Regions from separate parts of the Paenibacillus sp. LK1 genome, predicted to be linked through region 2. Evidence: a T-box and tRNA genes for the amino acid it is inferred to sense, from the RefSeq annotation. Region 2 holds a T-box; the other holds one or more tRNA genes.

Region 1 (6,761 bases), on a different contig from region 2:
ACTTCATATCGCACGCAGAGGATATCTACAAGCTCTTTTGCATACGAACATGCAGAATGTCTGCATCATAAAAAGGCTCTTCCGAAATCACTTCATATCCGAGCTTTTCATAGAACTTCTGCGCCTGGCATTGCGCGTCCAAAACAGAGTAGGCTAATCCCAATTCACGTGCCCGTTCTTCCATGGCTAACAGCAACACACGTCCATAACCGAACGCACGATGAGATTTGAGTACAGCGATGCGCTGCATCTTGGCGGTATCCTTGGTGTAATAGATCAGGCGCCCCGTGGCTACAGCCTGTCCATCTTTACTCAACAATACGTGATGCACATCAGGACTGATAATATCATATTGATCAATCTCAATGTCAGCAGGCACCTGCTGCTCGATTACAAAAACATTATTACGAATATCCAGTGCTTTCTGGAGTTGTTCTTCAGTTGTTACATAACTAATCTCAGCTGCCAATTCCATACCTTCTTTCTGCTCTACGCTATCAGACTGAATTATACAAAAAAATGCTTTTCCTGTATAGTTAAGTCTGGAACATACTGGGAGAGGAGGTGCGAACCATGGGTATGGCGGGAGTGATGGCAATCACACTTTTGATGTCGGCCGGAATGATTGCTTTGTTATATTATGTGACCAAGAAGGCATATTCCAAAAAGTGGGACGAAGATGAGTGAAATGCGACATCATGTTCCTCAGGGTAAGACTTCAACATTGCCTTGTGGGGAGTAAACGTCATGCACAACAGACTTAGAATACACATCCAGCCAAACGGGCAGGTCATCATTAACCTCATTGGGTACTTTCAACTGTTGGAATTGTACAGTGTGTTCATCCCGTTCCAAACTACAACCGACAGAAACGTATATTAATGCAACAAGCGCAATCAGACAGGCTAAGTTTTTGGCTATGATAAATAAACGCAGTTTACGTTCTTTCATGTTCCTCATATGGAAGTCACCTCGTCATCAAAATGGTAATCTTTCCTTTATTGTGCACCAATTCGAATAAAATATTACCAATATAACGATTGACAATGAACACGGTTACTTGGTATGATACTGTTACTTGATTGGAAAACAATTAGATATCATGATCTGTTAGCTCAGCTGGGAGAGCACTATCTTGACAGGGTAGGGGTCAGTGGTTCGAGCCCACTACAGATCATAACAAAAAGTCCTTGCGCAGCAAGGGCTTTTTTCTTTTGTCTAGTTTTTTTGAGATGACATGATGAAGCCTTGGGGGACAATTGGGGGACGAAAATTAGAAGAAATAAGCTATATCCTTCGCTGCGCTATGTTCACTAACTCTTCTGCAAATCAGCAAGATTCTGTTTACCCCAATCGCAGAGAATCTCCAGCACAGGCATCAGCGTTAATCCTTCACGAGACAAAGAGTATTCTACTTTTGGCGGTAATTGTGGATACTCTGTACGGATAATTAATTGGTCGGCCTCTAATTCTTTCAGCTGAGAGCTTAGCATTTTATGCGTAATGCCTTCCAAGGCTCTTTTCAATTCTCCATATCGCAATGTTTCTTTTTTCCATAACCAAAACAAGATATGCATTTTCCATTTTCCGCCGATCAAGGACATGGCATGTGAAAATGGTTTAACGTTTACTTCCTCAGCAGTTTCCATATTCCACTCTCCTTTTAGATAGTATCTACCTTTTAAGTGCATACTATACTCTTTTTTACCCTACTATACAATAACTCATGAAACAGAGACAAGGGCGAACAAGCCTAATAAAGGGAGAGAATATATATGGAAAATAGTAATCGTAATTTCTTGCAGCCTTATACATTTGCGAATGGTTTTACGCTAAAAAATAGAGTGGTCATGGCACCGATGACAACGATGTCCAGTTTCTTCGACGGTTCAATTACCAATGATGAAGTCGATTATTATGCCGAACGAGCTGGTGGCCCTGGTATGATCATTACGGGTGTTGCATACGTAACTGAAGGAGGAAAAGGCTTCGAAGGTGAGCTATCCATCGCAAGTGATTCTACAATCAAAGGACTGTCCAAAATTGCAAGGGCCATTCAGAAAGACGGAACGAAAGCCATTGTGCAAATCTTTCATGCAGGGCGCAAAACGAACTCCAAAACGCTAAGAGGTGTTCAACCCACCAGTGCGAGTGCAATCGCTGCCGCACATCCAATCGGCTCGGAGACGCCGCGTGAATTAACACCTGAGGAAATCGAAAGCATTATTAAGGACTTCGGCAGGGCAACCTTGCGGGCCATACAAGCTGGTTTTGACGGAGTAGAGCTTCACGGGGCCAATACGTATCTGTTGCAGCAATTTTTCTCCGTCAATTCCAATCAACGATCCGATCAGTGGGGTGGCAGCTTTGAAAATCGTATGCGATTTCCGCTGGCAGTCATTCAGGAGGTTGCATCGGTTATCGATGCCCATGCGGATAAACCTTTCATCCTCGGTTATCGGATTTCACCGGAAGAAATTCATATGCCGGGCATCCAGCTCAAGGACTCCTTGGCGTTTGCCCAGGCTCTGACAGACACGCGAGTTGATTACATTCATCTGTCGATGGGAAGTTACAAACGAACATCATTAAATCACCCCGATGACAAAGAGCCGATCTTAACTAAATTCGTCCGGGTTTTGGATCACAAAAAACCTCTGATCGGTATCGGATCGATTGAGCGGCCGGAAGACGCAGAAGAAGTTATCAACGCCGGGGCAACTTTGGCTGCACTCGGACGGGAATTGATTCGCGAGCCGAAATGGGTACAGAAGGTAAAAGCAGGGGACCTTGGCAGCATTCGTTACCAAATTTCTCCGTCTGATATGGATGAACTGCGTATCCCTTTGGCAATGCAGACTTATCTGGAAGGTTCGTTTCGGGAGGTCATGCACTTTACTACCGACAGTCAGAAAGGGACTGACTACCAGAATTCACTTGCACCGATGGAGGGTTTTGAAAAGAAAATGTAAAAGTTAAACTAAATTAGATAGATTCAACTTTCGGATCATTAATAGTTATTTATTAATTCCGGAGCAACCATTTCCTGCTTTTACATGAGGGAATGGTTGTTTTTTTTATTTAATAATAATGATTTACAAACACAATTAAATTGTGTACAATCTAATTGTTAGCAAAATAAAAAGAGATATCATCTTTACAAAATAAAATTTAAACATACAGAGGAGACAATACTCATGAAAACATTATACGAAACTACAGTTATCAATACAGGTGGACGTCAAGGGATTGTGCAATCGCCGGATAACGTATTTATGCTTGATGTCGCTGCCCCGCCTGAACTGGGAGGCAAAGTAACGACAGCTACGAATCCCGAGCAATTGTTTGCAGCAGGATACAGTGCTTGCTTTAATTCAGCGCTGGAGTTTCAGTTGAAGAAACACAAAGTCGAAATTGAGAGAAGCACAGTATCGGCTACAGTTATGCTAGTAACGGACCCTACGGATAATGGTGTGAAGCTGGAAGTTGAACTTGAAGTTAAAATTGAGGGTCTGGATGAAGAGACAGCACAGAAATTTGTCAAACTTGCTCATGACTACTGCCCATATTCCAAAGGCATCAAAGGGAACGTTAATGTTACCGTGGGACTAGCCTAATCTTTGCCAGGGCGAATAAAACGGTTTTGTTCTGGACTTCACTATTGAAGTCTGAAGCATCTTTCTAAAATAATGTTCAACATACTGAAGGCCTCCGAGAAATCGGAGGTTTTTTGATATGTTTTTAATTCTTTTTGCGATATACAAAAATAGATAAAGAAATCGATCACGATTGAAATATACCCATATGGGGTATATTATAAGAGTAGAAAACGAAAGTTCAAAGGAGTGCAACTCATGAAAAAGTATGCAATGATATTGCTGACTACGTTGATCACGGGCAGTCTGATGTTAAGTGGATGTGGCAAGAATGCTGAGCAGCATAATAGCAGTAGTAACAGTCATACAGCGAGCACAGGAGAGATGCACCACTCGGATTCGGGAGAATTACCGGAAGGGCTTCATGAAAAGAAAAATCCAACATATCCTGTGGGCAGCCAGGCCGTGATGAGTACGGACCATATGGCTGGAATGAAGGGTGCAGAAGCGACCATTGTGGGAGCCTATGAGACAATAGCGTATACAGTCTCGTATACACCAACCACAGGAGGAGATACTGTGAAAAACCATAAATGGGTCATCCAAGAGGAAATTCAGGACCATACGGATCAACCGTATGCAGCAGGAACAGAGGTTGTGCTGAACGCTGACCACATGCCAGGAATGAAAGGGGCTAAGGCAACGATTGACTCCGTTGAGCAAACGACGGTATATATGGTTGATTACACCCCGACCACAGGCGGAGATCCGGTGAAGAATCATAAATGGGTCACAGAAGAAGAATTGTCTATTCAATAATACTTTTCAAAGAATAATCAAATTCTCACTCAATTATGGGTTATACTGGAACAATAAGATTAAAGTTGCTGGAAAGGGGAATGTATATGATGGACTTCAGCAAGCCGCCCCATGCCTCCGAATCACATACACACAAACAGCGTCATGAAGAAAATGAACAACAGCTATTAGCCGGAGGGAAAAGCATTTGGTGGGAAATCAGCAATTGGCTAATTCTCGGTGGGATACTTGCGGTGATCTTCGTATTGTTTAAATTCGTGTTCTAGAAAAAGAGAAACATTAAAACTTTGGATAAGGGCCATATTAAATGGGCTCTTTTTTTTACGCTCGTACATATAAAATTATCAAGAATAACAAATGACAAAAATAATTATTTGTCATTTGTTATTCGGTATGTTAATCTAATTTCAACGGAGGTGACTAGGGGATGGTGCAACCATCTTAATCATATGGATAAAGACAAAACTTCTGAATTTTTAACCAAGGAACAAATTATCGCAGCAACGCAGGAAACTCTCCGGCGCTTCGGTGTTGCCAAAACATCTGTTACGGATGTCGCTAAATTGCTTGGCGTTAGTCACGGTACGATTTACAGGCACTATAAAAGCAAGAAAGAATTACTTGAAGGCGTGACCGCACAATGGCTCGAAGATGAGATTATCGCGCCTTTGACGGCAATAGCTAAGGATCAGAGTTACAACGGTGAGGGAACACGTCATTTGAAAGTATATATAGAAGTGTTAATCGCTCGTAAACGTCATTATGCCGAATCCGATGCAGAGTTGTTTGAAATGTACGCACGGGTAACCCAGGAATCCGCAGATATTATCGCTAAACATGTGCAACATCTTGTACGTCATCTGAGTGAGATTATCCAGCAGGAGAATCATTTCCAATTTAACAAACCAGATGTGGTTGCAACTGCGATCCTTCAAGCTACAGCTCGTTTTCATCATCCGGCACATGCCTATGAATGGCAAAGCCCTACAATTGATGCGGAATTTGCACAGGTGTGGTTGTTGATCGAAAAGGGATTATTACATTTGGAACAAGAGAGGGAGTAATTGTAAATGAAAAAGCTAACTGGTAAAGTGGCCGTTGTAACAGGCTCATCCCGGGGGATCGGACGTGCTATAGCTGAGCAACTCGCTGAAATGGGCGCGGATGTCGTCATTAACTACACGAGTAGCCCCGACAAAGCAGAGCAGGTTGCAGATATTGCTCGCCAAAAAGGAGTTCGTGCCATTACCGTTCAGGCTGACCTTGCCCGGAAGGAAGATGTGGAGCGTTTATTTTCCGAAACGATTAACCAGCTTGGAAAAATCGATATTCTGATCAACAATGCAGGCATCATGAAGACAACTCCTTTGGCAGATGTGACTGAGGAAGAATTCGATCAGCAGTTTGCGATTAATGTAAAAGGTACATTTTTTGCTTGTCAGCAAGCGTTGAAACACATGGAGGACCAGGGCCGAATCGTTAACTTCTCCACTTCTGTAACTGGACAGATGTTTCCGGGATACAGCGTGTACGCAGGTACCAAAGGAGCAGTTGAACAGATTACTCGTCAGCTTGCGAAGGAATTTGGCTCCAGACAAATCACTATTAATGCTGTTGCACCAGGTCCCGTGAATACCGAATTGTTTTCTGTTGGGAAGACGGAGCAGCAGCTCGAAGGAATGCGTAAAATGAATGCATTTGGTCGTCTGGGTGAACCGGAAGACATTGCAAATGTGATCTCATTCCTCGTCAGTGAAGAATCGCAATGGGTTACAGGACAGACGCTACGTGCAAACGGCGGTTTCATTTAAGGATATCATGCACGAAGTTTACCCCTTTTGACACACAACCGGGCGAATCCCCATATGATGCATTACATCAGCAAGCAATTGGGGAAATGGGGAATCCGGGATGGCAAAAGCAAAGGGAAAAAAAGCTCCCGCGTTAAAGAGTGACAAACTTCGTGTATCCATGAAATTGGTTACTTCGGATGTATGTGAGCGTTGCAAGACCCCCTGTACACGAGGAATGGATTATGCAGCACGGATGCGAACCGATGGAGCTGTGGGCAAGGGCGTACCTTGTATATTAACTCGTCATACTTCGTAGTTAGCAGCATAATAAAATTGACCCAGAAGAAGTTCGTATAATTACGTATTGCCAACAACTATACTATAGGGGCGTCCTTTAACAAGGAACGCCTCTTTTTGATCGTTCCAAGGGGTGGAAAATATTCTGGATAAAAAATGAAAAATGATGAAAAACAGCGCAACTTTGTGGATGAACCTGCAGTATAAATGTACAACAGCTAGCAGCAGGGGAGGGAATATTGACGGAATGAAATGG
Region 2 (6,761 bases):
GGTTTGTGAATTTGGTGATATAAGGGGATGTAAACGTTCCAACATCATATCCCGCCTGAAGAAGCACTGACGTCAAAAAAGCGCAAGTCGAACCTTTGCCGTTCGTTCCCGCGACATGAATAAATTTGAGACGCTGGTGAGGATTGCCCAGCAATGACATCAATCCCTCGATTCGTTCCAATCCAGGTCGGATGCCAAAAGGAATAAGGCCATTGATCCAGTTCACAGCCTCGTCATAGGTAAGTAAAGGAGATGCTATTTCTGTCCCGTTAAGTTCCGTCATATGATTCACCTTTAGTTTGAGTTTGGTTGAAAAAAGCGGCCGGATGGCGCAGAAGCACTCCATCCGACCCGAATATATTAACCTTTCAGTTCCTTGATTCGTGCAATCACCTTATCCCGTTTATCGGAATAGTCCGCTTGCTTGGCGCGCTCTTCTTCAATAACTTTGGCAGGAGCCTTGGCAACAAAGCCTTCGTTCGCCAACTTTTTCTCCACACGGAGTACTTCGCCCTCAAGGTTCTGCAACTCTTTCTCCAGACGAGCCACTTCCTGATCAATATCAATAAGACCCGCCAGCGGCAAGTACAGCTCAGCCCCAGTAATGATAGCAGTCATTGCTTTATCCGGTGAGCTCAGATCCAGGCCGCTGTCGAACTCGGACGTATTACAGAAACGTTTGATGTAATGGCTGTTGCGTTCAATGATGCTGGATGTCTCTGCGTTGTTCGCTTTCACCATTAATTCAATTTTCTTGCTCATTGGTACGTTTACTTCTGCACGGATGTTTCGCACTGCACGAATGGTATCCATAAGCAGGTTCATCTCGGCAACCGCTTCTGGGTTCTCCAACGCAGGGTCATACACCGGCCAGGAAGCCAACGTAATCGTCTCGCCTTCATGCGGTAGATGCTGCCAGATCTCTTCCGAAATGTACGGCATGAAAGGATGAATCAGGCGCATAGTCTGATCCAGCACATAAGCAAGCACCGATTGTGTTTTCTTCTTGGCAACCGGATCTTCCCCATAGAAGGACAACTTCGCAAATTCAATATACCAGTCACACAGGTCATCCCAAATAAAGTTATACAGCAAACGGCCTGTTTCTCCAAATTCATATGCTTCGATTAGACGCGTAATATCACGAGAAGTTTCGTTCAGGCGGTGCAAAATCCAGTAATCCGCTGTTCCGAGGTCTCCACTAATATCACGATCTTCATAGGTGAACCCTTCCAGATTCATCAAAGCGAAGCGCGATGCATTCCAGATTTTATTGGCAAAGTTACGAGCCTGTTCAACCCGCTCCCAGCGGAAACGGAGATCCTGACCCGGAGTGCTGCTTGTAGAGATCATGTAACGCATTGCATCCGCACCATATTTCTCAATCACATCCAGCGGATCAACACCATTGCCTAGCGATTTGGACATCTTCCGTCCGTCTGCATCACGAACAAGACCGTGCATCAGCACATCCTTGAACGGAACCTCTTCCGTGAACTCCAGAGCGGTAAAGATCATACGCGCCACCCAGAAATAAATAATGTCATACCCTGTTACGAGTACACTTGTCGGGTAGTAACGTTTCAGATCTTCCGTATCTTCCGGCCAGCCTAATGTAGAGAATGGCCATAATGCGGAGCTGAACCATGTATCCAGAACGTCTTCATCCTGTCTCAGCTTGCGTCCAGCGTATTCTGGCAATGTTGTCGGATCTTCAGCAGATACAATAACTTCTCCAGTCTCCTCGTCGTACCAGGCAGGAATACGATGACCCCACCACAATTGACGAGAGATACACCAGTCACGAACATTCTCGATCCAGTTCAGATACGTTTTCTCAAAACGATCCGGAACAAAATGAACCCCTTCACCGCTTTGTTGCTTCTCAATCGCTTTTTCCGCGAGTGGCTTCATCTCAACAAACCACTGTGTCGACAAATACGGCTCAACGACAGCTCCTGTACGTTCGCTGTGTCCAACCTGATGCGTATGATCCTCGATGTTGATCAATACGCCCTGTTCTTGCAGGTCGGCAACAATCTGCTTACGGCAGTCGCTGCGATCCAGTCCCTGATATTTGCCTGCTTCGGCATTCATCGTACCCGTCTCATCCATCACCGTAATCTGTGGCAGATCATGACGAAGGCCCACTTCGAAGTCATTCGGATCATGAGCAGGCGTAATTTTCACGGCGCCGCTTCCGAAATCTTTATCAACATACTCATCTGCAATAACCGGAATTTCGCGTCCGATAATAGGCAGAACAAGCACCTTGCCAATCATATCTGCGTAACGCTCATCCTTCGGATGAACAGCAACTGCCGTATCTCCCAGCATCGTTTCCGGGCGAGTTGTCGCTACTGTAACATACCCACTTCCGTCTTTGAGCGGATAACGCAGATGGTACAAGTGACCCTGAACTTCTTTATATTCAACCTCAATGTCGGACAGTGCAGTCCGGTTCACCGGGTCCCAGTTAATAATTCGTTTGCCTCGATAAATGAGGCCTTTTTCATACAGTTGAACAAACACTTTACGTACAGCCTGGGATAGACCTTCGTCCAGTGTAAAACGTTCACGCGAGTAATCGAGCGACAAGCCCATTTTGCCCCATTGCTGACGAATAGTTGTTGCGTATTGATCCTTCCAGTCCCATACCTTCTCCAAGAACTTTTCGCGTCCCAGATCATAACGAGTCTGACCTTCTTCACGCAATTTCTGCTCTACTTTAGTTTGTGTAGCAATACCTGCATGGTCAGAACCCGGCAGCCACAGTGCATCATAGCCCTGCATCCGCTTGGTACGAATCAGAATATCCTGCAGTGTAAAATCGAGCGCATGCCCGATATGGAGCATTCCGGTTACGTTCGGGGGTGGAATTACAATCGTATAAGGTTCAGCATCTTTACGCTGACCCGCCTTAAAATATCCATTTTCCATCCAAGTGGAATACCATTTTTGTTCCGCAGCTTTCGGATCATATGTGGTTGGCATTTCTGTTGCAGCTGAATTTTTTTGTTCAGACATGTGTCATTCCTCCGTTACTTATTCATCATCGCCAAAAAACAAAAAAACCTTTCATCCATCAAAGGACGAAAGGTTAGCTTTCGCGGTACCACCTTTGTTTCACGCAGATAAAAAGATAGACTACCCCTTCTATACTTACGTGACACTTCAAGCAGATAACGGCTGCGACCGGCCCATCCTACCTTAGGAATGAATGATACTAAAGTTACTCATCCCTTGTATTCAAACAGGCAACTCCCGGGCGACTTCGATCAGTTGGTTCCTACGGAATTTCCCAGCGCTACAATTCCGCTCTCTGAAAGGTCATACTGTCTACTACTCCCGATCCACGTTGTTCTTCAAAAAACCTAAACACATCATACCCTGCCCGTGCCCGATAGTCAACCTGACAACAGCGGAAAAAGCGCGCTGCAATGCAGGTTGAGGGCAGACAAAGCAAAAACCCGCCATCCTCAAGGGATCACGGGTCGAAATGGTCATTAAACCTGCCTACAGGTTAAGGGATATATAGAATCTGTCCTTCCTCCACAACCTGTTCGGAAAGACGATTATACAACTGGAGCTCTCGGGTACTTAACTGATATCGGTCTGCAATGGTATCGAGCGTCTCTTCACGCTGTACAATGCATAACTTTACTTTACGGAACGGGGTCTGGTCGACAATGGTGCCGAGAAACAGGTTCTTCCACTCGACATCTTCAGGCTGATATGCTTCTTCCTGCAGGACTCCAGCAAGTGCCTCTTGCTCTCGTTCTGCCTCCGCCTCCCGTGTTACTCTGCCAGAGGATAACAAGGAGGAGATGCCTACGCCCTCTTCCTGTTTGGGTGCAGATTCTCTCTTGCTGCCAAAAGCAACCTTAAGCTCCGGCTTGTCTTCCGTCTCAGCCACAGGTTCAGGGATAAACGATTCTTTTTCAGCGGGCTCATTCGTCTCTACCGCTTCAAGAGGAGGTCTGTCTTCCTCCGAAATTTCCGATTCAGACGCTGCAAAGACATCCTGCCAGTTCTCTGACTGCGAACTTGCCGGAACATCTGCAACTGCGTGCTCCTCCTGCTTTGGTTCAGATCGAGCAGATTCAAAATGCCATACGTCCGGTGCTGCCAGTTCATCCGAATGCTGCAGTTCCAGTTTGGAATCGGCCTGCTCCGAATTCCTTAAGTTCGTATGTAAGGTCTCGACGGAAGGCTCGGACCAAACAGACTGCTCTTCAGCCAGAGGAAGCAAAGGCTCAGATTCAGGGTAAGAAGCCAACCTGTCGGCTGTCTCCGCCAAAAAAGACGAAACTGGAGAAGGCGTATCGGACAACACATTCGCTTGCGCTTCATCCACCTTGTCCCTCAAGGACGAGGACTCTTCGTTTTCAGCTACTATTTTGCTTTGCTCCGCGTTCCCATCCCCTTGCTGCCAGGACTGAAACTGTTCGGAAGAAGCTTGAAATAGATGTTCCTGCTGCAGCTCCTCTTCGCTCCGTTGAAGCAGATACTCCTGAGCAAAAGCATTGGGATAGCTGCCTGTCTGCTCTGTTTCAGCGGAACGGTCGCCCTGCTGAGGGTCGGGCGAATGTACAACGGTAAACTCATCTGCTGACCAGACCTGCGGTTCCTCCACGGGAAAGCCCTCAATACCGCGAAGTGACAATACCCCTGTAATGTTTAGACTTCGGTTGGATAACAAATCGACATCAAAATTTTCGATCTCAATGGAAATATCCTCAAGCGATCTTACCCGGTTCAGGGGTACCGTGATCTCCACCGGAATAAAATGTTTGAGTTCCTCCGAGATCTCGTTCTCTCCCCGATACGCACCTGTTAGCAAAAGATGGCCTCGCAATGTTGCATGATCATCCTGACCTATCACCTGAATGCGGGGATATAACTCAATTTCCTCCAGTTCCTCAATTGCAGGGACTCCCTCTGACAAATGAACGCGCTCATAAATATCGAACCGCAAACCATAAGGTTGATTCAACAAAGGTGGCGTCCTCCTTTCGGCATATGTTCACCATGATCCTTCTCATGGGACTGATCCATGGTCCAAATCCTTCGTTACCCCATCTATATGCCTTGAATGAGATGAGCATGCCACCTTTTATGCAAACCTTCCCAGTTTATTGGTCCTTGCCTTTACGTTGTGCCAGTTGTTCGAAATCCTGTGGCCAAGGGTCTGCCACTTCAATTCGTGCCCCTGTCAGTGGATGACTAAAAATCAGTGTCTCACCGTGGAGCGCCTGCCGACCAATAGAATCCCTTCTGCCTCCGTATAACTCATCTCCAACGAGGGGATGTCCCACATAACTTAAATGCACCCGAATCTGGTGTGTGCGCCCTGTATCCAGTGTCAGCCTGATAAGGGTCGCCCTATCCCATACCTCTACGATCTCTACGTGAGTTACAGCGTCCTGCCCACCTTCAGAGACACGTCTGCGCTGCTTGTGATGCCTGTCCTTCCCAATCGGAGCATCAATCCTATTCAGCTCCGTGGATATCTTACCGCCTGCAATGGCGACATAATGCCGTCCAATGTCTTTACGCCGCATGGCTTCATCCAGTTTGGTGAGAGCAAAAGCATTTTTGGCATATAAAACAGGCCCAGTTGTGTCCTCATCCAGACGGTGAACATGGCGTACATTCGCCTGAACCCCATTCATTTCGTAATAGGAGGCCACCGCGTGATCCAGCGTAATAGCTTGATCCGTTCGGCTTCCATCGGGATGAAGCTTCATTCCGGCCGGTTTGTGCACAACCAGACAGAAGTCATCTTCATACAGAACATCGATATCCGCCCAACGCGGTTCAACATCGATCGGCTGAGACGCAAAAAGGGCCAGCCGAAGCCGGTCCCCTGCGAGTTGTATGCCCTGGTTGGTCTTTAGCTGACGCAACATTTTTTCTGGTAACTGAAGCTCAGACAAGAGCCATTGTTCTGCAGCCGTTTGCCTGTCTGAACTGCCTGTCACCGCTTTGCCTGGCATCAGCTCAAGCCATTCCCCACGGCGTTTCCAACTTTTAATGGTCATAGTGATTGAAGAGCCTTACGGTTCGCCTCAATCGTATCGTCAATATCCTGCTCCGTATGCACGCCAGAGACAAACATACCTTCGTATTGGGAAGGAGCAACACTTACACCCTGATCAATCATGGCCGCAAAGTAACGACGGAATTGATCCAGATTGCTTTCTTTGGCAATATCATAATTCGTAACTGGAACTGCACTGAAAAATGGACATACCATCGAACCAACACGGTTAATTGTTATGGCTACGCCGGTCTCCACTGCATTCTTTTCAAACCCAGCCTGCAAGCGTGCAGACAATGTCTCCAGACGATCATAGACCTCCGGTGTCAACAATTTGAGTGTGGTATAACCTGCTGCCATAGCCAGCGGATTACCGCTCAGTGTACCTGCTTGATAGATTGGTCCGGTCGGAGCAATCTGTTCCATCAGATCACGTCTGCCGCCATAAGCGCCCACCGGAAGCCCGCCACCGATCACTTTACCCAGACAAGTCAGGTCAGGTGTAACGCCATATCGTCCCTGTGCACAGTTCAACCCTACACGGAAACCAGTCATGACTTCGTCAAAAATGAGCAAACTGCCGTATTGCGACGTCAAATTGCGCAGGCCTTCAAGGAAACCCGAAACGGGTGGTACAACTCCCATATTACCTGCAACAGGTTCCACAATGACAGCAGCCAGTTCTTCACCATAACGTTCAAAAGCAAGCTTCACCGAC

What was found. A T-box is a leader RNA that pairs with one kind of tRNA and senses whether it is charged. The one in region 2 lies ahead of CS562_RS21095 (valine--tRNA ligase), so its partner is inferred to be a tRNA-Val.
Region 1: it encodes a tRNA-Val, which carries the amino acid that the T-box ahead of CS562_RS21095 (valine--tRNA ligase) is inferred to sense. The anticodon was not compared.

Annotation. Positions count from the first base shown of each region.
Region 1 is NZ_PEII01000012.1:225,486-232,246, forward strand. It holds gene CS562_RS24925 (GNAT family N-acetyltransferase) at 26-469, opposite strand; gene CS562_RS24930 (hypothetical protein) at 706-960, opposite strand; tRNA gene CS562_RS24935 (tRNA-Val) at 1,105-1,177, shown strand; gene CS562_RS24940 (winged helix-turn-helix transcriptional regulator) at 1,314-1,649, opposite strand; gene CS562_RS24945 (NADH-dependent flavin oxidoreductase) at 1,776-2,972, shown strand; gene CS562_RS24950 (organic hydroperoxide resistance protein) at 3,198-3,617, shown strand; gene CS562_RS24955 (YdhK family protein) at 3,855-4,415, shown strand; gene CS562_RS33085 (hypothetical protein) at 4,502-4,681, shown strand; gene CS562_RS24965 (TetR/AcrR family transcriptional regulator) at 4,865-5,479, shown strand; gene CS562_RS24970 (SDR family oxidoreductase) at 5,486-6,226, shown strand; gene CS562_RS24975 (hypothetical protein) at 6,327-6,524, shown strand; gene CS562_RS24980 (stalk domain-containing protein) at 6,753-6,761, shown strand, end outside.
Region 2 is NZ_PEII01000009.1:303,817-310,577, reverse strand. It holds gene CS562_RS21100 (bifunctional folylpolyglutamate synthase/dihydrofolate synthase) at 1-283, opposite strand, end outside; gene CS562_RS21095 (valine--tRNA ligase) at 361-3,027, opposite strand; T-box leader at 3,086-3,365, opposite strand; gene CS562_RS21090 (LysM peptidoglycan-binding domain-containing protein) at 3,524-4,999, opposite strand; gene CS562_RS21085 (RluA family pseudouridine synthase) at 5,136-6,044, opposite strand; gene hemL (glutamate-1-semialdehyde 2,1-aminomutase) at 6,041-6,761, opposite strand, start outside.